Regions from separate parts of the Kineococcus sp. AC630 genome, predicted to be linked through region 1. Evidence: riboswitches for the same ligand, from Rfam matches in the RefSeq annotation. Region 1 holds a riboswitch; each other region holds the start of a gene.
The links. Region 1 has a riboswitch for S-adenosylmethionine ahead of sfnG (dimethylsulfone monooxygenase SfnG). Riboswitches for the same ligand answer to the same signal wherever they lie in the genome.
Positions count from the first base shown of each region.

Region 2: it holds a riboswitch for S-adenosylmethionine, as region 1 does, so the genes downstream of both, AC0I8G_RS01230 (FAD/NAD(P)-binding protein) here and sfnG (dimethylsulfone monooxygenase SfnG) in region 1, are expected to answer to the same signal.
Region 3: it holds a riboswitch for S-adenosylmethionine, as region 1 does, so the genes downstream of both, AC0I8G_RS20385 (O-acetylhomoserine aminocarboxypropyltransferase/cysteine synthase family protein) here and sfnG (dimethylsulfone monooxygenase SfnG) in region 1, are expected to answer to the same signal.
Region 4: it holds a riboswitch for S-adenosylmethionine, as region 1 does, so the genes downstream of both, AC0I8G_RS11410 (ABC transporter substrate-binding protein) here and sfnG (dimethylsulfone monooxygenase SfnG) in region 1, are expected to answer to the same signal.

Region 1 covers NZ_CEEDMJ010000002.1:189,568-194,815, reverse strand. Annotated here, with positions in the region: gene AC0I8G_RS02875 (alpha/beta fold hydrolase) at 1-829, shown strand, start outside; gene sfnG (dimethylsulfone monooxygenase SfnG) at 854-1,999, opposite strand; SAM riboswitch class I at 2,009-2,092, opposite strand; SAM riboswitch class IV at 2,262-2,372, shown strand; gene AC0I8G_RS02865 (methionine ABC transporter ATP-binding protein) at 2,540-3,535, shown strand; gene AC0I8G_RS02860 (methionine ABC transporter permease) at 3,532-4,293, shown strand; gene AC0I8G_RS02855 (MetQ/NlpA family ABC transporter substrate-binding protein) at 4,283-5,197, shown strand.
Region 2 covers NZ_CEEDMJ010000001.1:258,229-263,476, reverse strand. Annotated here, with positions in the region: gene AC0I8G_RS01240 (amino acid ABC transporter ATP-binding protein) at 1-476, opposite strand, end outside; gene AC0I8G_RS01235 (amino acid ABC transporter permease) at 473-1,429, opposite strand; gene AC0I8G_RS01230 (FAD/NAD(P)-binding protein) at 1,426-3,396, opposite strand; SAM riboswitch class I at 3,561-3,655, opposite strand; gene AC0I8G_RS01225 (ATP-grasp domain-containing protein) at 3,719-4,645, shown strand; gene AC0I8G_RS01220 (NtaA/DmoA family FMN-dependent monooxygenase) at 4,629-5,248, opposite strand, start outside.
Region 3 covers NZ_CEEDMJ010000021.1:61,588-66,835, reverse strand. Annotated here, with positions in the region: gene AC0I8G_RS20405 (LLM class F420-dependent oxidoreductase) at 1-623, shown strand, start outside; gene AC0I8G_RS20400 (phosphotransferase) at 666-1,493, shown strand; gene AC0I8G_RS20395 (class I SAM-dependent methyltransferase) at 1,483-2,361, opposite strand; gene AC0I8G_RS20390 (NtaA/DmoA family FMN-dependent monooxygenase) at 2,372-3,691, opposite strand; SAM riboswitch class I at 3,765-3,851, shown strand; gene AC0I8G_RS20385 (O-acetylhomoserine aminocarboxypropyltransferase/cysteine synthase family protein) at 3,978-5,248, shown strand, end outside.
Region 4 covers NZ_CEEDMJ010000009.1:96,044-101,291, forward strand. Annotated here, with positions in the region: gene AC0I8G_RS11405 (Rne/Rng family ribonuclease) at 1-1,070, opposite strand, end outside; SAM riboswitch class I at 1,453-1,542, shown strand; gene AC0I8G_RS11410 (ABC transporter substrate-binding protein) at 1,773-3,149, shown strand; gene AC0I8G_RS11415 (carbohydrate ABC transporter permease) at 3,146-4,108, shown strand; gene AC0I8G_RS11420 (carbohydrate ABC transporter permease) at 4,105-4,923, shown strand; gene AC0I8G_RS11425 (LLM class flavin-dependent oxidoreductase) at 4,944-5,248, shown strand, end outside.

The DNA.
Region 1 (5,248 bases):
GATCGTCCACGGCTTCGGGGAGCACTCACGCCGCTACCTGCACCTGGTGCTGAGGCTGCTCGACGACGGGTTCGTCGTGGCCGCCGACGACCACGTCGGCCACGGACTCACCGCGCGACTCAGCGACACCTGGGGCGACTACGGCCCCGGGGGCTACGCCACGACGACGGAGGACGAGAAGTCGTTGCACGACATCGTCGTCGAGCGGTTCCCCGGACTGCCGTTCTTCATGTTCGGGCACAGCTGGGGCTCGATGATCGCCCGCGACTTCTCCGCGGAGCACGGCCACCTGCTGAGCGGCGTCGTGTACTGCGGCACCTCGGGGTTGCGCGAGAACACGGTCGAGCTGCACCGCCGACTGGGCGGGCTCGTCGCGGACGGGCGCGCCGCGGAGGTGCGGCCCGAACTGGTGGGCGAACTGCTCGAGGGCTTCACGGCGCGCTACCCGACGGTCCGCTCGGCGAACGACTGGATCGCGCTGGACCCCGACGTCGTCCGTGACCACGGGGCGGACCCGTTCAACAACTTCACGAGGCCGCCGACCGTCCAGGCCCTGCACGACTTCACGTCGCTGTGGATCGACGTCCACTCCCGCGAGTGGGCGCAGCGGGTGCCGACCGGCGTGCCGGTGTACGTCATCGCCGGCGACCAGGATCCCGTCGGCAACTACGGCGAGGGGCCGTACCAGGCCGCGAACTGGCTGGCCGAGACCGGTCACACGGTCACGACCCGGCTCTACACCGGCTACCGCCACGAGATCCACAACGAGCCCGACCTGCGCGCAGAGGTCGAGGACGGCGTCGCGGCCTTCCTGGTGGCGCAGCTCTGAGGCGCCCGGTTCCGGGGCGCAGCGTCAGGCGGGGACCGGGGTGGTCGCCGCGACGACGGCCTCGTCGAGTTCCGCGCCGAGGTCCAGGTCCTCGCCCGCGACGAGGCGGGCCTCGAGTTCGCGCACCTTCGGGATGACGAGCTCACCGAACGCCTCGACCTCCTCCTTGACGTGCAGGAAGCCGAGCAGCAGCAGGTCCACCCCGACGAGGCGGTAGGCCAGGATGCGGCGGGCGACCTCGTCGGGCGTCCCGACGAGGCCGGTGCGGAAACCGTCGTTGTACTGGACGAGGTCGCGGAACTCGCTGTCGGCCCACATGCCCTTGCCGTCCCTGGTGGAGTTCCCGGCCTCCTGGACGGCGGCGCCGAAACCTTCGACCTTGGTGCGGTCGGCCTTGGCGATGATCTCCTCGAGGACGGCCTCGGCCTCGTCGCGGGTGTCGCGGACGACGGCGAAACCGTTGAGGCCGAACCGCACCAAGCGGCCGTTGCCGGCGGCGAGGGCGCTGACCTCGCGCACCCCGGCGGCGGCGGCGGCGATCGACTTGCCGTTCATGAAGTACCAGTCGCTGACCCGGCCGGCCATCGCCTGCGCGGCCGTCGAGTTGCCGCCCTGGAACAGTTCCGGCTGCACCTTGGGCTGCGGGCGGAAGGTGATGTCCTCGGCGTTGAAGAACTCACCCTGCTGGCTGTAACCGTCCTCGGTCCACACCCCGCGCAGCAGGGCGATGAACTCCTCCGACTGGCGGTAGCGGTCGTCGTGCTCGTGCCAGGTGACCCCGAGCTGGGTCGCCTCGTTCTTGAACCAGCCGGAGACGACGTTCAGCGCGAGGCGGTTGTCGGTGAGTTCCTGGGTGGTCGCGGCGAACTTCGCGAGGACCCCGGGGTGCCAGAAGAAGGGGTGCACCGCGGCGATGACCTTGAGCTTCTGCGTCGCCAGCAGCAGGGCGAGGGAGAACGACGTCGACTCGTGCTGCGCGTCCGCCCCGTAGGAGGCGAGGTAGCGGACCTGGGTCAGGGCGTACTCGAAACCGACGCGTTCGGCGGCCTGGGCGACGGCGACGTTGTAGGCCGGGTCGTGGCTGGTGCGCTGCTCGATCGTGGAGACGACCAGGCCGCCCGACACGTTCGGGACCCAGTAGGCGAACTTCAGGGGCTCGTTCACGGACATGGTGGTGCTCCTCCATCGGTCCTGGCGGTAGCACCCGGGCTCGGGTTGCTGCGGCGTCGTCGAGCCAGATCTCTCGGCCGCTCTGGATGGTCCTGCGAACTGTAACGCCTCGTCGGCGGCCCCGCAGCGACTCGGGTCGGCCCGGCACCGGAGGGGTCCGGCGCAAGCCGTTGCGCACGAACGATTTCGAAGCCGGGTGCGGATATCCGGTACCTTCCCGAACCGCTTGACGGACCCCGGTTCGGCTGTCACTGTCGAATCAGGTCATGAGTGCCAGCGCGAAGCCCCGGCTCGCTGGTCGGCAACCCTCCTTCCGTCGTGGGGTGCTCCGGGTGATGACCCGACCCGCGGGTGTCGCGGGTAAGGACGTTGAAGGAGACGCACGTGTCCCACCAGACCTGTCGACGCTGAGCGTCCGCACTCCCTGCTGAACACCCCGGGCCACCCCGTCCGGCGGTCCCCCCTGCGCCGGTCCGCCCGACGCTCCCCCGCCGCGCCCTCGCGCGCCCCACGCCGCCCTGGAGACGACGTGATCGAGCCATGATCGAGCTGAGACAGCTCACCAAGACCTACGGGAGCACCACCGTCCTGGACCGCCTCGACCTGCTCGTCCCCGCCGGCAGCATCACCGCCGTCGTCGGGCCGAGCGGGGCCGGCAAGAGCACCCTCGCCCAGTGCGTGACCCTGCTGACCCGGCCCACGTCGGGTTCCGTGCTCGTCGGCGGCCAGGACCTCACCCACCTCGGGGAGGGACGGCTGCGCGAAGCCCGTCGCCGCATCGGCACGATCTTCCAGTCCGACGGGCTGCAGACCCGGCGCACCGCCGCCCAGAACGTCGAACTCCCGTTGCGCTACCTCGGGGTCGTCCCCCGCGAGCGGCGCGCCCGGGTCGCCGAGCTGCTGGAACGGGTGGGTCTGGCCGACCTGGCCGGGCGCTACCCGCACGAGCTCTCCGGCGGGCAGCGCCAGCGCGTCGGGATCGCCCGCGCCCTGGCTCTGCGTCCGAGCGTGCTGCTCTCCGACGAGGCGACCTCCGGGCTGGACCCGCGCTCGACGGCCTCGATCGTGGCGCTGCTGCGCGAACTGCGCGACGACCTCGGGCTGTCCATCCTGTTCATCACCCACGAGATGGACACGGTCGTCGAGGTCGCGGACTCCGTGGCCCGACTCGAGCACGGCCGCATCGTCGAGTCGGCGCTCCTGCTGGACGTCCTGCGCGACCCGGGGTCGCCGGTCGGGGCCGCGCTGCTGCCCCGACGGGCGGTCGCCACCGATCCCCGGCTCGTCACCTGGACGGTGCACTACCGCGGCGACGACGTGCCGGCGGACTGGCTGACCAGCACGGCCCGCGAACTCGGCCACGACCTCGCCCTGCTCGGCGCCTCCGTGAGTGCCGTCACGGGGCGGACCGTCGGGCACGCCACCCTCGGCGTCCCGGACTCGGTGGACCCCGCGCTGCTGATCGCCGCCCTCGAGCGACGGGGGCTGCACGCCCGCGCCGCCGAGGTGCCCTCGACCCTGGAGCTGGTCCCGTGAGCCCCGCCGCCCTCCCGCTGGCCTCGAACCTGGACACGCCCCTGCCAGAGATCCCGGCGCTCGTCCTGCCCGCCCTCGGCGACACGCTGCTGATGGTCGGCATCGTCATGGCCCTGGTCGTGCTGCTCGGGGTCCCGCTGGGGGTCCTGCTGCACAACCTCGCCCCGGACGGGTTGCTGGAGAACCGCCCGGCCCACCGCGTCCTCGGCTGGGTGGTCAGCACCGGGCGGTCCCTGCCGTTCCTCGTGCTGATGGCGGCGCTCGTGCCGTTCACCCGGTTCGTCACGGGTACGAACATCGGCATCCGGGCGGCCGTCGTGCCCATGGTCCTGGCCGGCACCGCGTTCTTCGCCCGCATCGTGGAGAACTCGCTGCGCTCGGTACCCCCGTCGGTGGTCGCCGTCGCGAAGGCCTCGGGAGCCTCTCCGCTGCAGGTCATCACGAGCGTGCAACTCTCCGAGGCGCTGCCCTCGATCATCGGCGGCCTCACCATCAACACCATCGCGATGATCGAGTACTCGGCCATCGCCGGGACGATCGGCGCCCCCGGGGTCGGCTACCTCGCCATCACCTACGGGTACCAGCGCTTCGACCACGCCGTGATGATCGCGACCATCGTCGTCCTCGTCGCCCTGGTCGCCTCCGTGCAACTCCTCGGTGACGCCCTGGCCCGCCTCGCGGACCCGCGGACCCGTCGCCGCAGCGCCACCCCCACGAACTCCCCCACCGCAGACCTGGAGAACTCCCTTGTCCACTGAGACCCGCCCCGACGCCAAACCCGCCGACGACCACGGTTTCGAGGTCCGCCGCCGACGCCTGTGGCCGTTCGTGGCCGGCGGTGCCGTCGTCCTGCTCGGGATCGCCGCCGCGGTCGTCGTGCCCCGTCTCGGCGGTGAGGACACCGCCAACACCCAGGCCGGCGCCACCCTCTACGTCGCGACCGCCGAGGGCAACGCCCGCGAGGAGGCCCTCATCGACTACATCGCGAAGGACGTCGCTCCCGCGCACGGCATCCACGTCGAGTTCAAGGCGCTGGCCGACAGCAACACCATCAACCGCGCGGTGAACGACGGCGAGGTCGCGGGCACGATCTACCAGCACAAGCTGTGGCTGGGTCAGGTCCTGCAGGCCAACCCGGGGTTCCAGGAGACCGCGGCGACGCCGGTCTTCCGGTGGGGTTTCGGCCTGTGGTCCTCGAAGTGGAAGACGCCGGCGGAGATCCCGCAGGGCGGCACGATCTCGTTGTACTCCGACCCGGCGAACGAGTCGCAGGGGTTGTTCGTCCTGGAGAAGGCGGGGCTCATCACCCTCAAGCCCGGGACGGACATCGGGACGGCGACCGTCGACGACATCGCCGAGAACCCCAAGGGCCTGCAGTTCACGCTGCTGGACTTCGGCGCGCAGTCCCGTGCGCTGCCCGACCTCGACGCCGCCGTCGGCTACACCGAGTACTACCTCGCGGCCAAGATCCCGATCGAGCAGCAGATCTTCGCCCCCGCCGCCCCGGACGAGTTCGCGGGTCAGCTCACGGTGGGCACGAAGTGGATCGACACCGACAACGTCAAGGCGCTCATCGCGACGTTCCAGGACCCGAAGGTCCAGGAGTACCTCTCGAACGACGCCGACGTGAAGGGTGTCCTGCTGCCCCTCGACGCCAGCTGAGGCAGACCCACAGCGGTGATGCACCCTTGCGGCGACACGCCGACGGCCACC
Region 2 (5,248 bases), on a different contig from region 1:
CCGCCGGACAACCGCCGGGGGTACTCGTCGGCCTTGTCGGCGAGTCCGACGCGGGCGAGGAGGGCCCGGGCCTCGACCTCGACGGCGGACCGGCGGCGCTTCTGCGCCGAGACCGGCGCCTCCACGACGTTCTCCAGCACCGTCAGGTGCGGGAAGAGGTTGAAGTGCTGGAAGACGAACCCGATGTGCGAACGCCGGCGCAGCACCTCGCGCTCGTGGAGTTCGCGCAGGTGGTTCCCGGCCCGCTCGTAGCCGATCAGTTCGCCGTTGACCTCGACGATGCCCGAGTCCACCTTCTCCAGGTGGTTGATGGTCCGCAGCAGCGTCGACTTGCCGGACCCGGAGGCACCGAGCACCACGGTGACGGTGCCGGCGGCGACGGAGAGGTCGACGCCGCGCAGCACCTCGAGCGCGCCGAACCGCTTGTGGACCCCCTCGAGCCGGACGACGGGACGGGGCGGGGTGGACGTGCTCATCGCGAGGCCTCCAGGCGGCGGGCGCGGGCACCGCGGACGAGGCGGACCAGCACCACCAGGGGGAGGTCGTCCTGCGAGCGGGAACTGCCCCGTCCGTAGTGGCGTTCCACGAACCACTGCAGCACCGAGAGGGCACTGGTCAGGACGAAGTACCAGACCGCGGCCACCACGAGCAGCGGGATGACCCTGCCGGTCCGGGAGTACACGACCTGCACCTGGTAGAAGAGCTCGGGCAGCGCCATGACGTAGACGACCGAGGTCCCCTTGAGCAGCCCGATGATCTCGTTCCCGGTGGTGGGGACGATGATGCGCAACGCCTGCGGCAACTGGATCCGCCAGAACTGCCGCCCCCGGGGGATCCCCAGCGCGGCCGCGGCCTCCCGCTGACCGGGGTCGATCGCGAGGAACCCGGACCGGACGATCTCGGCGAAGTACGCGGCCTGGTGCAACCCGAGCCCGAGGCAGGCGGCGGTCACCGGGCCGATGAGGTCCTGGGTCCCGATCGACCAGAACTGCGGGCCGAACGGAATCCCGACGCCGATCCGCTCGTAGAGGATCGCGAGGTTGTACCAGAAGAGCAGTTGCAGGATCAGCGGCACCGAGCGGAAGACGCTGATGTAGGTGAAGCTGACCCCGGTGAGCAGCGGGTTGTCGGACATGCGCATGAGGGCCAGCACGGTCCCCAGGACCAGGCCGATCGCCGTCCCCACGAGCGTCAGCTCCACCGTGAACCACAGCGATCGCAGGATCGTGGCGGAGAAGAGGAACCGACCCACCGTGGGCCACTCCCAGACGGGGTTCGCGACCAGCGCGTGGACCGCCATCGCGGCGAGCACCGCCACGACGGCGGTGGCGACCCAGCGCCAGGGGTGACGGGCGGGCAGGACCCTGACCGCGGGCGGAACGGTCAGCACGGGCGCCGGTGCCCGGGTCGGTCGGGTGGTCTCGCTCATCGTCCTCGTTCTCCAGGGAGTTCGCTGCGGATCTCGACAGGTCGTCGTGCGGTCGGGACGGAACCCGCAGCACGGAGCAGTTCCGCGGCCAGGCGGTCGCTGCGTCGGAAGAGTTCGGCGTTCGATCGTGGTCGGGCGAAGGCAGCGGCCGCCGCCTCACCGGCCACCCAGGCGCCGGTCGCGAAACGGCGGGGGTGGACGGAGCCGTCCGCCTGCACCAGGCGCCCGCCTCCGTCGACGACGAGGCGCCCGTTGGACCACCGCACCTCGCCGTCCACCAGTTCGTGGGCCCGGACCTCACCGCGCTCGCGCAACCGGGTGAGCAGGACGTCGGAGGTCCGCTCCAGGTCCGGTACCGGCAACCGGGCCTCGACGAGACCCCGTGCCCGCACCTGGTGCGGACCACTGGCCGAGGAGGCGACGAACACGCCGGCCTCCGGGTCCGGCTCGACGTGCACGTCGGCCCCGAGGAACCTCAGGACCCCCGCGCGGGCCAGGGCCGACATCTGCCGCAACCGCTCCGGTGGGGGACCGCTGGCCACGTAGCTGAAGAACCCGTGCCACCAGCCGTCGAGGTCGAGCGCCGTGGATCGTGCGTTCAACCGGCCCGCGGAGTGGAGGCCGAGGGTCACCACGTACGCGGACAGCAGCGCGGCCAGGACGGCCGCGTCCGGGGAGTGCACCGGGTCGGCCCGTCGTTCCCGGTCGTCCTCGAGGTGGCGCAGGACGCGTTCGTGGACCTCGTCCCCCGACGTCCCCCACCAGCCCTCGAGCGGCCGGTCCAGTGCGGTCACGTCGAACCGGTCGCGCGGGTCGGGCACGGCGCGTTCCACCAGGTGGTCCAGTTCCGCGCTGCCCCAGGGCGACCCGGCGAACCGGGCGTCGAACTCGGCGGGCGCCAGGACGGTCCGTTCCCGGTGGGTGCGGAACAGTTCCCGGTAGTGCGCCCCGGCCATCTCCTTGACGATCAACGGCCAGAGGTCCGAGCGCAGATCGAGTTCCGCGCTCCCGAACCGCTCCTCGACGACCCTCGCGCTGTAGTGGTGGGGCAGACCCAGGCCCGTCGGCGCCGGGTACCCGATCTTCGAGCGGTAGGGAACCCCCCGACGCGAACCGGCGAAGAGGCGCGGTTCCGCTCCGCTGGGGTGGTACCGGAGGTGGCCGTCGGGGAGTTCCTCGAACCGGCCCCCGCGGCCCTCGGTGAGCAGCACCACCAGGTCGACGAAGGCGAGACCCATCCCCACGACGACGACGTCGGCGCCCGGGCGCAGCACGTCCAGGTCCTGGTCGGTCGTGTAGCCGGGACGGACGTAGGCGAGACCGTGGCTGCGGGCGAACGTCTCCAGCTTCCGCTCGCGGGGACCCGGGCGGACGTCCAGGTGTCCCTGGACGAGCAGCACGACGTCGACGGTCAGCGGTTCCCCGGGGCCGGCGAGCTGCACCCGCTGACGTCCGTCGTCCGCGTCGTCCCCGTCGAGGACGTCGAGGACCGTGCGCGCGTGGCGGTGGACCCGCAGGTTCGGGGGCAGGCCGTCGAGCGTGCGTCGCCACGCCGCACCGAGGTAGCGGCTCGCGAGCCGGCGGGAGACGAAGGAACCCGGCCCGCTGCGCAGGACCTCCTCGCGCAGCAGGTCCTCACCGGCGGCCGCGGCGTCGTGGACCAGTCCGGCCCGGTTCTCCCGGATCCAGTCCGCCAGCGACGGCCCCCGGGTGACGGGTCCGGTCAGCCCGGTGACGGAGTCGTCCGGGAGCACCGTGATGTCGGCGGCCCGGGAGTTCATCCACAGCAGGGGGTCCTGGGCCTCCCGCCAGGTGCGACCGGCGCCGGAGTCGAAGGGATCGACGACGTGCACGTCGAGGTCCTCGGGGCCGGCGTGCGCACCGAGGCGTTGCAGCAGGACGAGGGTGCGAGGACCCGCGCCGACGACGCACAGGCTGCGGACGCGGGTGGGGGTGGGGAAGGGCACGGGGGAACTCCGATGGTCACGTCGACGACGACGCCGGGTTCCGTCCGCGGGATCACCGCAGCGGACGGGGGATCAGGATCCCGCGCACACCGCGGACTGCAGTCGACCGAGGTCGACGTGGCGACGACGTGTGAAGCGCTTCTCGGGTACCTTCACGGCGCGAACTCCCATCGGTCCTGGCGGAAGCACCCGCGTCTGAAGGTTCAGGGGGTTGCTGCGACGTCGACGAGCCAGGTCTCTCGGTCGCTCTGGATGGACGGTGTGAAACTATCGTACGAGGAGACCGGTTGCCAAACTCCGTCACGAACCCAGGAGGAAACGCATGACCATCCCGACCGAGCCGCGCGTCCACGTGGTGCACGAGAACCCCGAGTGGTTCCCGCCCTTCGAGGCCGCCCTGCGCGCCGAGGGCGTCCCCTTCGAGGAGGTCCTGCTGACCGACGGGTCCCTGGACCTCGACGCCGAACCGGCCCCGGGCGTCTACTGGTCGCGGCTCAGTGCGTCCGCGCACACCCGCGGTCACGGGCAGACCAAGGAGTTCACCCGGGCCCTCTTCGCCTGGCTCGAGGGCTGGGGCCGCCGGGTCGTCGGGGGGACCCACGTCGTCGAGCTCGAGGTGAGCAAGGTCGCCCAGCACGCGCTGTTGCGCCGCAACGGGTTCGACGTACCCCGGACCGTGGCCGTCTTCGGCCGAGGGGACCTGGCGGCACGCTCCCGGGAACTGCAGGTGCCGTTCATCACCAAGCACAACCAGGGCGGCAAGGGCCTCGGCGTCCGGCGCTTCGACTCCCACGAGGACTTCGACGCCCACGTCGCCTCGCCGGAGTTCGAGGAACCGGTCGACGGGATCACCCTGCTCCAGGAGTTCCTCCGCTCGGCCGAACCGTTCGTCACCCGGGCCGAGTTCGTGGGCGGGCGCTTCGTCTACGCGGTGCGCGTGGACACCTCCGCGGGCAGCTTCGAACTGTGCCCCGCCGACGCGTGCGAGGTGCCGGGCGTGGTCCCGTTCGCGCTGCGGACGGAGATCACCGGAGACCACCCGCTCGTCCGCCGCTACGAGGAACTGCTGCGGACGGCCGGCATCGAGATCGCCGGCATCGAGTTCCTCGAGACGGCGGACGGGCGGACGGTCACCTACGACATCAACACCAACACGAACTACAACCCCGCGGTCGAGGCCGTCGCCCCCGTGTCGGGTCCCGGCGCCATCGCCCGCTACCTCGGCGGGCTCCTCAGCGGCGACGCGTGAGCGGAGGTCGCAGACCCAGGTGCTCGCGCAGCGTGGTCCCGACGTACGCGGTCGGGTAGGCGCCCCGTTCCTGCAGGGCCGGGACGAGCTGGTCCACGACGTCGTCCAGGCCGCTGGGGACGAGGAACGGCGTGATGTTGAACCCGCTGCTGGCGCCGCTGCGCACCCAGAGGGTCAGCTCGTCGGCCAACTGCGAGGCCGTACCGGCGAAACCGCGCCGGGTCGAGGTGTGCAGCACGAGTTCGCGCAGCGAGAACTTGTTCTCCTCCGCCACCCGGCGCCACTCCTGGGCGATCGCCCGGGGGTCGTGACCCTGTCGCGCGGCGCCCCGGGTCCCGTCGATGTCCGCGATGACGGGGTCGTGCGCGGGCAACGGGCCGTCGGGGTCGTGGCCCGACAGGTCCTCGCCCCACACCTGACCCACCAGCGAGAGCGCGGTCGCGGGGGTCACCTGCTGCTCCAGGACCCAACGGGCCTTCTCCTCCACCTCGCCCTCGGTGTCGGCGACGACGATCTGGGTCCCCGGGAAGGTGAGGACGTCGTCCTCGGGGCGACCCGCCGCCACGACGCGGCGGCGGACGTCGTCGGCGAACGCCAGCGCGT
Region 3 (5,248 bases), on a different contig from region 1:
TGACCGCCGTGACCTACCGGGAACCGGGCCTCCTCGCGAAACTCGTCGCGACCCTCGACGTCCTCTCCGGTGGCCGCGCCTGGCTCGGCATCGGTGCCGCCTGGTTCGAGGGGGAGGCGACCGGACTCGGGCTGCCCTTCCCGCCCACCGCGGAACGTTTCGAGCGGCTCGAGGAGACCCTGCGGATCTGCCTGCAGGTGTGGTCGGACTCCGAGGAACCGTTCGAGGGGAAGCACTACACGCTGGGTCGCACGCTCGGCAACCCCCGGCCGGTGAAGCGTCCGCACCCGCCGATCCTCATCGGCGGAGGTGGGGAGAAGAAGACGTTGCGCCTCGTGGCGCAGTACGGGGACGCGTGCAACCTCTTCGGCGGCGACGACGTGGCGCACAAGCTGGACGTCCTGAAACGGCACTGCGACGACCTCGGCCGCGACTACGACACGATCGAGAAGACCGTCATGGCTCCGTTCACCCCGAACGACCTGGACGGGTTCTTCGAGAGCGCGAAGGAGTACGCCGCGCTGGGTGTGACTCACCTGCACGGTGGGATGTACGGAACCTACGAACCCGGCACGGTGAAGTCGTTCGGCGACGCCGTCGTCCCACGTCTCGCGGAACTCTGAGCACGCGGACCGGTTGCTACCCAACAGGTCCGAGGTGACGTGATGCAGCCGGTGGAGACGGCCGACGCCGTGCGTGCGGCGTCGGCGGTCGCCGGGTCCGAGGGCCTGGAGGTCGGCGACGTCGTCGTCCTCCAGAACTCGAACAAGCTCACGCTGCGGTTGCTGCCCGCGGACGTCCTGGCCCGGGTCGCCCCGGAGTCCGACGGGATCCTGGCCTTCGAGGTCGACCTCGCCCGGCGACTGGCGGCCGTCGGGAGCCCCGCGGTGGCGCTCGACCCGCGGGTGCGACCGCGCGTCCACGTCCGGAACGGGTTCAGCGTCACCTTCTGGGAGTTCCACCCCGCCCGGGAACGCCCCCTCTCGGCCGAGGAGTACGCCCGGGCGCTGCGACGACTGCACGAGGACCTGCGAGGACTCGACGTGCCGTACGCCGCCGTGCCGCACGTCACCGAACGGGTCGACCGGGCGTCTCGACTGCTCGCCGACCGGGAACGCACACCGGAGGTCCCCGAGGTCGACCGCACGTTCCTGACGGCCGTCCTCACCCGGTTGCGCGACGTCGCCGGCCGCGGCCCCGAGCAGGTGATCCACGGGGAGCCGCACGAGGGGAACGTGCTGGCCACGGAGTCGGGACCACGGTTCGTCGACCTGGAGACGTTCTGTCGCGGACCGGTCGAGTTCGACCTCGCCCACGCACCCGACGACGTCGCCGACCACTACCCGGGACTCGACCCCGACCTCCTCCAGGACTGCCGGGCGCTGGTGCTCGCCATCGTCACGACGTGGCGCTGGGACCGCGACGACGAGCTGCCGAACGGGCGGGAACTCGGCCGGGAGTGGATCGCGCAGCTGCGGGCGCTCACCGGGTGAACCGCCACACCACCAGCGCGGGCTGCCCGAGGTAGGCGGCGTCGCTCGCCTCGGGGACGAGCGCCTCGAGCGACCACGGCCACTCGTTCCAGGTCCCCGGAGCGTCCTGGCCGGGTCGGCCGGTCGTGGACCCGGCCGGTACGGGTTCGACGCAGTCGAGCACCCGCAACCCGGCGGAGAGCGCGGCGCGCAACTGGGTGCCCACGGGGTGCACGAAACCCTCGATGCGCCGCGCCTCTCCCCGGGGGCCGGGGGAGGACGGGATCGAGCCCCGGCGGATCCGGTCGGGGTGGACGTCGGAGACGACGAGGGTCCCCCCGGGGCGCAGGACGCGGGCGAACTCCGCGAAGACCGGGGAGAGGTCGGGGACGTGGGAGAGGGCCAGGGCGCAGACCACCACGTCGGACGAGGCGTCGCCCACCGGGACCGCGTGCAGGTCGCCCGGGAGGAACTCGACCCCCGCGACCCCGGCCAGCGCGAGCATCTCCGGGGAACCGTCCACGCCGGTGACCCGGTGTCCGCGGGCCGCCAGCTCGGCGGACCAGCGCCCCGTCCCGCAGGCCAGGTCGAGGGCGTCCCCCGGAGCGAGGTCGTCGAGCCAGGGCAGCACCACGTCGGCGTCGCCGAAGGCGGTGTTGGGGACGTCGTAGCGCCGCGACCACTCGGCGTACCCCTCGCCCGGAGGCACCCGGGCCACGTCGAGACCGTCGCGCAACCGGGGGTCGTCGAGCAGCCGGCGCACCTCGGCGAGGCGGCGTTCGACGAACTCCCGGCCGTACCGGCCGTGACCCGTGGTGGCCCGCTGCAGGGCGAGCCCCTCGATCCCGAGCAGGACGGCGAGCGGGTGTTCGTGGACGGCGTCGGCCATGGCAGGCCTCTCAGGCGTAGCGACTCGGCGGGACGGGCAGCCCCATGTTCTCGCGCAGGGTCGCCGCGGGCAGTTCCGGCGGCAGCGCACCACGTCGCACGAGCAGCGGCACCACCTGCCCGACGAACTCCTCGAGCCCCGCGGGGACGGAGGAGAACGCGAGGGTGAAACCGTCGGCGGCGCCGTTCTCGAAGCGTTCCACCATCCAGTCCGCGACCTGCTCGGGCGTCCCGGGCAGGAACCGGCGGCGGAGCATCGTCCGGTACAGGTCGCGCAGCGTGAACCGCTCCGGGTCCGACTGCCGCTCCATGAGCTTGCGGACCCCCTCGAACACCGTCTGCACCTGGTTCGACCCGCCGCTGAAGTCGAACTCGAACCGTTCGTCGAGGGGGTGGCCCGAGAGGTCGACCCCGAGGTGGTGGGAGAGCCAGTCGAGGCTGAGGCGGTCCGGGGTCAGCGCCTCGATCTCGTCCACCCGTTCGAGAGCGCGTTCCGGCGTCTCGCCGAGGACGGGGGAGAGGGCGGGGAGGACCTTGAGGTGGGCGGGGTCGCGGCCGTTGTCCGCGGCGCGGCGCTTGTAGTCGTCGGCGAGCTTCCGAGCACCCTCCAGCGGGGCGCTGCCGGGGACGAAGACCGCCTCGGCGTGCTTCCCGGCCAACCGGCGGCCGTCCTCGGAGGAACCGGCCTGGAACAGCACCGGGTGGCCCTGCGGCGGGCGGGGCAGGTTCAGCGGACCGCGGACGCGGAAGAACTCACCCTCGTGGTCGAGGACGTGCATCCCCGCCGGGTCGGCGTAGCGGCCCGAGGGGACGTCGGGCCGGATCGCGTCGTCGTCCCAGCTGTCCCACAGGCCCTGCACGACGTCGACGTACTCGCCCGCCCGGCGGTAGCGCGCGGCGTGGTCCAGGTTCACGTCGAGACCGAAGTTGCGCGCCTCCTCGTCGCTGGCCGAGGTCACCAGGTTCCACCCGGCCCGCCCGGAGCTCAGGAAGTCCAGCGAACCGACCTGACGGGCGGTGTGGAAGGGCTGGTTCCACGTCGTGGAGACGGTGGCGACCAGCCCGATGCGTTCCGTGCTGCGGGTGAGCGCGCCCAGGAGCCCGAAGGGTTCCGGGCGGACGTTGGCGACGTGCTCGACCCCGGAGGGGAAGCGGTCCCACACGTAGAGCTCGTCGGCGTAGAACAACGCCGTGAACCCGCCGCGCTCCGCGGTGCGGGCGAAGTCCTCGTAGTAGCCGTGGGTGAGGTAGTCGTCCGGGCGCCCGCCCGGGAGCCGCCAGCTCGTGAGGTGCTCGCCCCCGGGGTAGAAGAGCATCGCGGTGAGGATCACGAGCGGGCACGCTACCTCCGCTGCGACCGGGTGAAGCGCTTGACACGGGGCCCGCGGTCACCGTTCACTGGAGGAGCCATCCAGAGCGGCCGAGAGACCTGGCTCGTCGACGCCGCAGCAACCGCCTTCGGGTAGGTGCTTCCGCCAGGACCGATGGGAGAAGCTCCGTGCCTGAACACCGCCTGACGCGCCGTCTCGTCATCGACCTCCTGCGCAGCGCCGGGATGACCTGTCGGGCCTGAACGCCCGCCAGGTCCCCCGTTCACGCTCCCGGAAGGTCCCGTCGATGTCGCACGTCCCGTTCCCGCACGGTTTCGCCACCCAGCAGGTCCACGCCGGTTCCTCGCCCGACCCCGCGACCGGTTCCCGCGTCACCCCCGTCCACCTGACCGCCGGTTTCGTCTTCGACGACTTCGAGCAGGCGCGTGCCCGCTTCGCCGGTGAGGACGACGGCTACGTCTACACCCGGATGGCCAACCCCACGACGACGGCGCTCGAGCAGCGCCTCGCCGTCCTCGAGCACGGCAGCGACGCGATCGTCGTCGGCACCGGCCAGGCCGCGATCACGGTGGCCCTGCTCGGCGTCCTCGGCGCCGGCGACCACGTCGTCGCCGCGGGGGACCTCTACGAGGGATCCCGCGGCCTGCTCGTCGACAACTTCGGCCGGCTCGGGATCACCGTCGACTTCGTCGCCGACAGCACCGATCCTGCGGCCTGGGAGGCGGCGGTGCGCCCCGAGACCCGGGTGTTCTTCGCCGAGTCGATCGCGAACCCGAAGAACGTCGTCCTCGACGTGCCCGCCGTCGCCGCCGTGGCCCACCGGCACGGCATCCCGCTCGTCGTCGACAACACCTTCGCCACGCCCTACCTGCTGCGCCCCCTCGACCACGGTGCCGACGTCGTCGTGCACTCCGCGAGCAAGTTCCTCGCCGGGCACGGGGCGGCCCTGGGCGGCGCGATCGTCACGGGCGGTTCGTTCGACTGGAGCGGGTTCGACCACCTGACCGCTCCGGCGAACGTCCTCGGCGGGGTCAGCTGGGTCGAGGCGCACGGGTCGCGACGGGCCTACGTCGAGCACACCCGGGCCGTCGTCGCCTCGCGGTTCGGGCCGACGATCTCCCCGTTCAACGCGTTCCTGGTCCAGCAGGGCCTGGAGACCCTGTCGTTGCGGGTGGCGCGGCAGACGTCGACGGCCCTGGAACTCGCCCGCTGGTTGGCGGCGCGTCCGGAGGTCGTGAGCGTCGACCACGCGGGACTCCCCGGCCACGGGACCTCCGCGGTCGCGCAGCGGTTGCTGCCGCGGGGCAGCGGCGCGGTGTTCTCCTTCACCCTCGAGGGTGGACGGGCTGCGGCGCAACGCTTCGTCGACGCCGTCGAGCTGTTCACCCGGATGACCCACGTCGGCGACGTCCGCTCGCTGGTCATCCACCCGGGGAGCACGACGCACGCCCACCGCACCGAGGCCGAACGCCTCGCCGCCGGGATCTGGCCGGGACTGGTGCGGCTCTCGATCGGGCTGGAGGAACCCGAGGACCTGCTCGCCGACCTGGAGCTCGC
Region 4 (5,248 bases), on a different contig from region 1:
GTCTCGGGAACGTCCTCGTCGTCCGCGCCGGTCTCGCCCGACTCGTCCTCGACGTCACCGTCGACGGGGGTGCGGCTGCGGCGACCGCGGCCACCTCGGCGGCGACGCCGACGCGGCGCTCCGCCGTCCTCGTCGTCGTCGTGGTCGTCGTCGCCCGCGTCACCCTGGTCATCGACCTGGTCGTTCTCGTCACCGGTCCGGTCGAGGACGTCGTCCACCTCGACGTCGGCCTCGCCATCCTCCTCGCCGTCGAAGGCGAAGGCGTCCTGGTCGCTGACGGGGGGCGGGCCGGCGGGTGCGGAGGCGCGTCGACTGCGACGCACGGGCTCCTCGTCGACGGGGGCCTGGAAGAAGAGGGCGGTGGCGCGGGCGGCCGCGTCGGCGGCACGCTCACCCTCGCTGGGGGCACGTCGTCCCTGGGCGAACCCGGCGGCTCGCAGCAGGACCGGGTCGTCCATGAGGTCGGGGTCCTCCGCCACCGGGGTGACGGGGGCTTCGACGGGGGCCTCCTCCACCGGGACGTCCTGCGCGAGCGCAGCGGCCTCGACGGGCTCCTCCTCGACGGGGACGGCCGGCGCCACGGGCGCGGCGGCCGTCTTGCGGCTGCGGCGACGACGCGCGGGAGCCGCGGCCGGGGCCTCGGTGGGGGCCTCCGCATCGGTCTCCACGGCGGCCGGTTCGACGGCGGGCTCGGGGGTGGGTTCCGGGGTGACCTCGACCTGGGGGGTCACCTCCGCCACGGGTTCCACGACGGGTTCAGCGGCCACCTCGGCCGGGGTCGCGACCTTGCGGGTCGCCCGACGCGCACGACGACGCGGGGGCGCCTCGGTCTCCACGACAGGCTCGGGCGCCGGCGCCACGACGGGCTCCGGCTCCGCCGCCACGACAGGCTCGGGCGTCGGTTCCACCACGGCGGGGGTGACGGGGCCGGCCGCGGCGCTGGTGTCGCCGGACACGTCGACGTGGGCCGGCGGACCGGCGGGTCGACTCGCGGCACGGCGCCTGCGGGGCCGCGTCGTCGCCGCGCCCTCGGCTGCTGCTGCGTCGTTCTCTTCGGGTGTGGTGCTCACGGGTGCTCCGCTCGCCCGCAGCGCCCGCTCCACCGGTGAACCCACGGCCGCGCGAGCGTCCTGGTCGGAATCGCCGGGTGGGTCGTCCCGCACCCGACGGAAGTCCTCTGTGTGCACCGACGGGTTCGCGCTCTTCGCGTGCTCCGTCCGTGCCGCCGGCGGTCGACGTCCGGCGTGTGGCCCGGGGCGCCTGCGAGGTCCTTCCACTGGACCGCGGCGCTCCCCGGAGCCCGCGCGCAGGGCGACGGTCTCGACAGCGGGCCGGGCGCCCGGTGTAGGGAACGCTCGACCACTGTCAGTGTCGCACAGCTCGCCACAACGGGTCCGGGCCGTCCGCGGCAACCGTCGCCAAGGGGGCCGGCGGTCCGCTAGTCTCCGATCAACACCATCCAGAGTGGCCGAGAGACCTGGCTCGACGACGCCACAGCAACCACCGCGCAGCGGCAGGTGCTCCCGCCAGGGGCGATGGAGGAAACAGCGTGATCAGCCGTACCCGCTCGACCCTGACCCGGCGCTTCCACGTCGACTTCTCGCGCACCGCCTCCACGGCGTGTCGCCAGGGCGCCCCGATGCGCCGGGGGACGCCGCGCGCGGTCTGAGCACCGCCGCCGCATCCCCGCAGCACCTCGCTCGACCTCCTCCCCCGCGCCCTCGCGCACCCCGACGGACGGTCACCGTCCGCCTACCCCCCGGAGCACACCCATGTCCGCGCCCCGTCGCACCCTCCTGCCCGCCAGCACCTCCCGACTCCTCGCGTCCCGCCGGCGGGTCCTCTCCGGAGCCCTCGGCCTCGGCGCGCTCGCCGGCACCGGCACGCTGGCCGCCTGCGGTGACGAGAGCACCTCCTCGGGCCTGAGCGCCGGGAAGGCCGTCGACCTCAAGGGGGCGACGATCAAGCTGATGGTGAACCAGCCGCACGTGCTGGCCTTCACGGACCTGCTCGGCAAGAAGTTCGCGGCGGAGTTCGGCGGGAAGCTCGAGGTCACGGCGATCCCCTACGACCAGCTCACGAGCAAGCAGATCCTGGACGTGCAGGGCGGCGACGGGGAGTTCGACGTCTTCGACTACTTCTACTTCGGCCTCGGCCAGCTCGTCGACGCCGGCGCCCTGGTCGACCTCACGGACTGGATCGGCGCGAACACCGACATCGCGACCGACGACTTCCTGCCCTCGATCTACGACCCGTACACCCTGATCGACGGCAAGCGCTACGGCCTGCCCTTCGACGGCGATACCCACGTCCTCTACTACAACACCGAGGTCTTCGAGAAGTACGGCGTCGAACCCCCGAAGACCTGGGACGACTACGACGCGGTCGCCGCGAAGATCACCCAGGACTCCGGCGGCAGCGTCTACGGCGCGATCGTCGAGGGTCAGCAGGTCCCGATGATCCTGGGTTGCTCCTTCATCAACCGCCTCGCTGGCTACGGCGGCACGCTCGTCGGCTCCGACAGCAAGGCCGCGTTCCACGGGGCGGAGGGGCTGGCCGCGCTGCAGCACCTCATCGACGTCTCCCCCGCGGCCCTGCCGACGCCGCTGCAGACCGGCTTCGACCAGGCCAACTCCGCCTTCCTCTCCGGTCAGGGCGCGATGCTCGACACCTGGACCGACCTCGGGCTGAAGGCGCAGGACCCGACCGGCTCGAAGATCGTCGACAAGTGGGGCGTGGTCACGCTCCCCGTGGGCGGGAAGAACACGACGGCGCGCACCGCGCTGGACGCCGGGTTCGGCCTGGGCGTCTCGAGCGCCTCCCAGCAGATCGACAAGTCCGCCGCCTTCGTGAAGTGGGCGACGAACCAGGAGAACAACCTGCTGCTCGCCTCCACCGCGGGTTCCGGGATCGACCCGGCGCGCAAGACCGTCCTGGACTCCACCGACTACGCCACGGCCGCGGGCATCGCGACCGACGTCATCCGCGAGGGTCTCGACGGTGACCCGCTGGCCTGGCCGAGCCAGGCCGGTGCGCCGAAGGCGTTGCAGGACCTCGTCGACCAGCTGGCGCTCGCCATCCAGGGGTCCACGGAACCGCAGGCCGCGCTCGACAAGGCCGCCGAGAGCTGGGAGAAGGAACTCGGATGAGCCAGCTCCTCGACGGGCAGCGGACCGTGCCCGGGCCGCGGCGGGGTCGCCGCGATCCTGCGACCCGGCGCGCGGTCCCCGGCCGGCACCGGCCGGGGCACGTCTCGACGTGGCTGGCCGCGCCCAGCCTCGCGGGGCTGGCGCTCGTGCTCGTCTACCCGACGGTGTTCGTCGTGGCGTTGGCCTTCACGAAGTCGTCGCTGGGCAAACCCCTGCAGCACTTCACGGGTCTCGACAACTTCGTCGACGCCTGGGAGTCGCTGGCCTTCGCGGGCTCGCTGGTCCGTTCCGTGGTCTTCGCCGTCGTGGCCGCCCTGGTCGCGACGGGCCTCGGGATCCTCCTCGCCCTGTTGCTGCACGCGCGGGGAACCCGGTTCGGCGCCGTCGGGACGATCCTCCTGCTGCCCCTGGTCACGCCGCCCGTCATGGTCGGGGTGGCCTGGAAGCTCATGCTCGCCCCGGTCGGGGGCGCGTTCGGCGGGTTGTTCTCGGCGATCGGCTTCCCCGGCGCGAACCCGTTGGGCGACAGCGTGGGGGCCTTCGCCGCGTTGATCGTCATGCACGTCTGGCAGTGGACGCCCCTGGTGACCCTGCTGGTCTTCGCGGCCCTGCTGGGGGTCCCCGAGGAACTCCGCGAGGCAGCCTCCCTCGACGGCGCCGGTGCGTTCCGCACGTTCACCTCGGTGGTCTGGCCGGTCGTCGCCCCCAACGTCCTCTCGGTCCTGCTGCTGGAACTCGTCATCGGGTTGAAGGTCTTCGACCTGGTGACCGTGGTGACCCAGGGCGGGCCCGGGGTCTCCACCATCGTCAGCAGCTTCGAGATCTTCCGGACGGGCATGCGCGGCAGCTACGAGATCGGGACGGCCGCCGCCGAGACGCTGGTCTTCGGCCTGGTCGTCGGGGTCCTCACCACCGTGGTGACGCTGGTGCGCTCGCGCGCCGTGAAGGCCGACCAGTGACCGGCGCCGTGCTGCGCCGCAGCGGTCTGCGCGTGATCCTCGCGGCCGTCGCGTTCGTGGCGCTGCTGCCCATGCTGTTCATGGTCTCGCTGTCGCTGCGCAGCGTGGACGACATCGCCAACGGCGGCTGGCTGCCGACGAACTTCGTGTGGTCGAACTTCAGCAAGGCCTTCGCGACGGTCCCGCTCTCGACGATGCTCGCGAACTCGTGGGTCGTCGCGATCGGGGCGACGCTGCTCACCTCGATCGTCGCGGTGCCCGCCGCCTACGTGACCGCCCGGGCCGGGATCCGCGGAGAACGTCTGCAGACGGTGCTGCTGGCCAGCTACTGCGCCCCGCCGATCGTGGCGATCCTGCCGCTGTACTACCTGCTCAAGCAGACGGACCTGACGAACTCGGCGATCGGGCTGGTCCTGGTCAACGGTCTGGCCAACGTCCCCGTCGCCGTGTGGTTGCTCGACGGTTTCGTGCGGCGCATCCCGCTGGAGATCGAGGAGGCCGGCTGGGTCGACGGCCTCTCCACGACGAGGGGTCTGTGGCACCTGGTGCTGCCGTTGCTGGCGCCCGGTCTCGTCGCCGCCCTGCTGATCTGCCTGTTCCTGTCCTACAACGAGTTCCTCTTCGCCGTGTCGTTCTCGCAGAGCACCTCCAGCCAGACCCTGCCGGTCGGGTTGTCGCTGTTCCAGGGTGACCGCACGGTGCAGTTCGGCCAGCAGGCCGCGGCGTCGCTCGTCGGGATCCTCCCGATGTACGTGCTCGCGGTGGTGGCCCAGAAGTGGCTGGTCGGCGGACTGTCGGCCGGAGCCGTCAAGTGACCGAGTTCGAGGAGACGTCCGTGACCGACCGCAGGATCCACCTGAACGCCTTCGACATGACCTGCGTCGGTCACCAGTCCCCCGGGTTGTGGAGGCACCCGGCCGACGAGTCGCACCGCTTCGACGACATCCGCTACTGGACCGACCTCGCGAAGCTGCTGGAGCGAGGGAGGTTCGACTCGCTCTTCATCGCCGACGTCCTCGGGATCTACGACGTCTACCAGCAGGGTCCCGAGACGGCGCTGCGCGAGTCGACGCAGGTCCCCGTGGGCGACCCGCTGCTCGCGGTGTCGGCGATGGGTGCGGTCACCGAGTACCTCGGGTT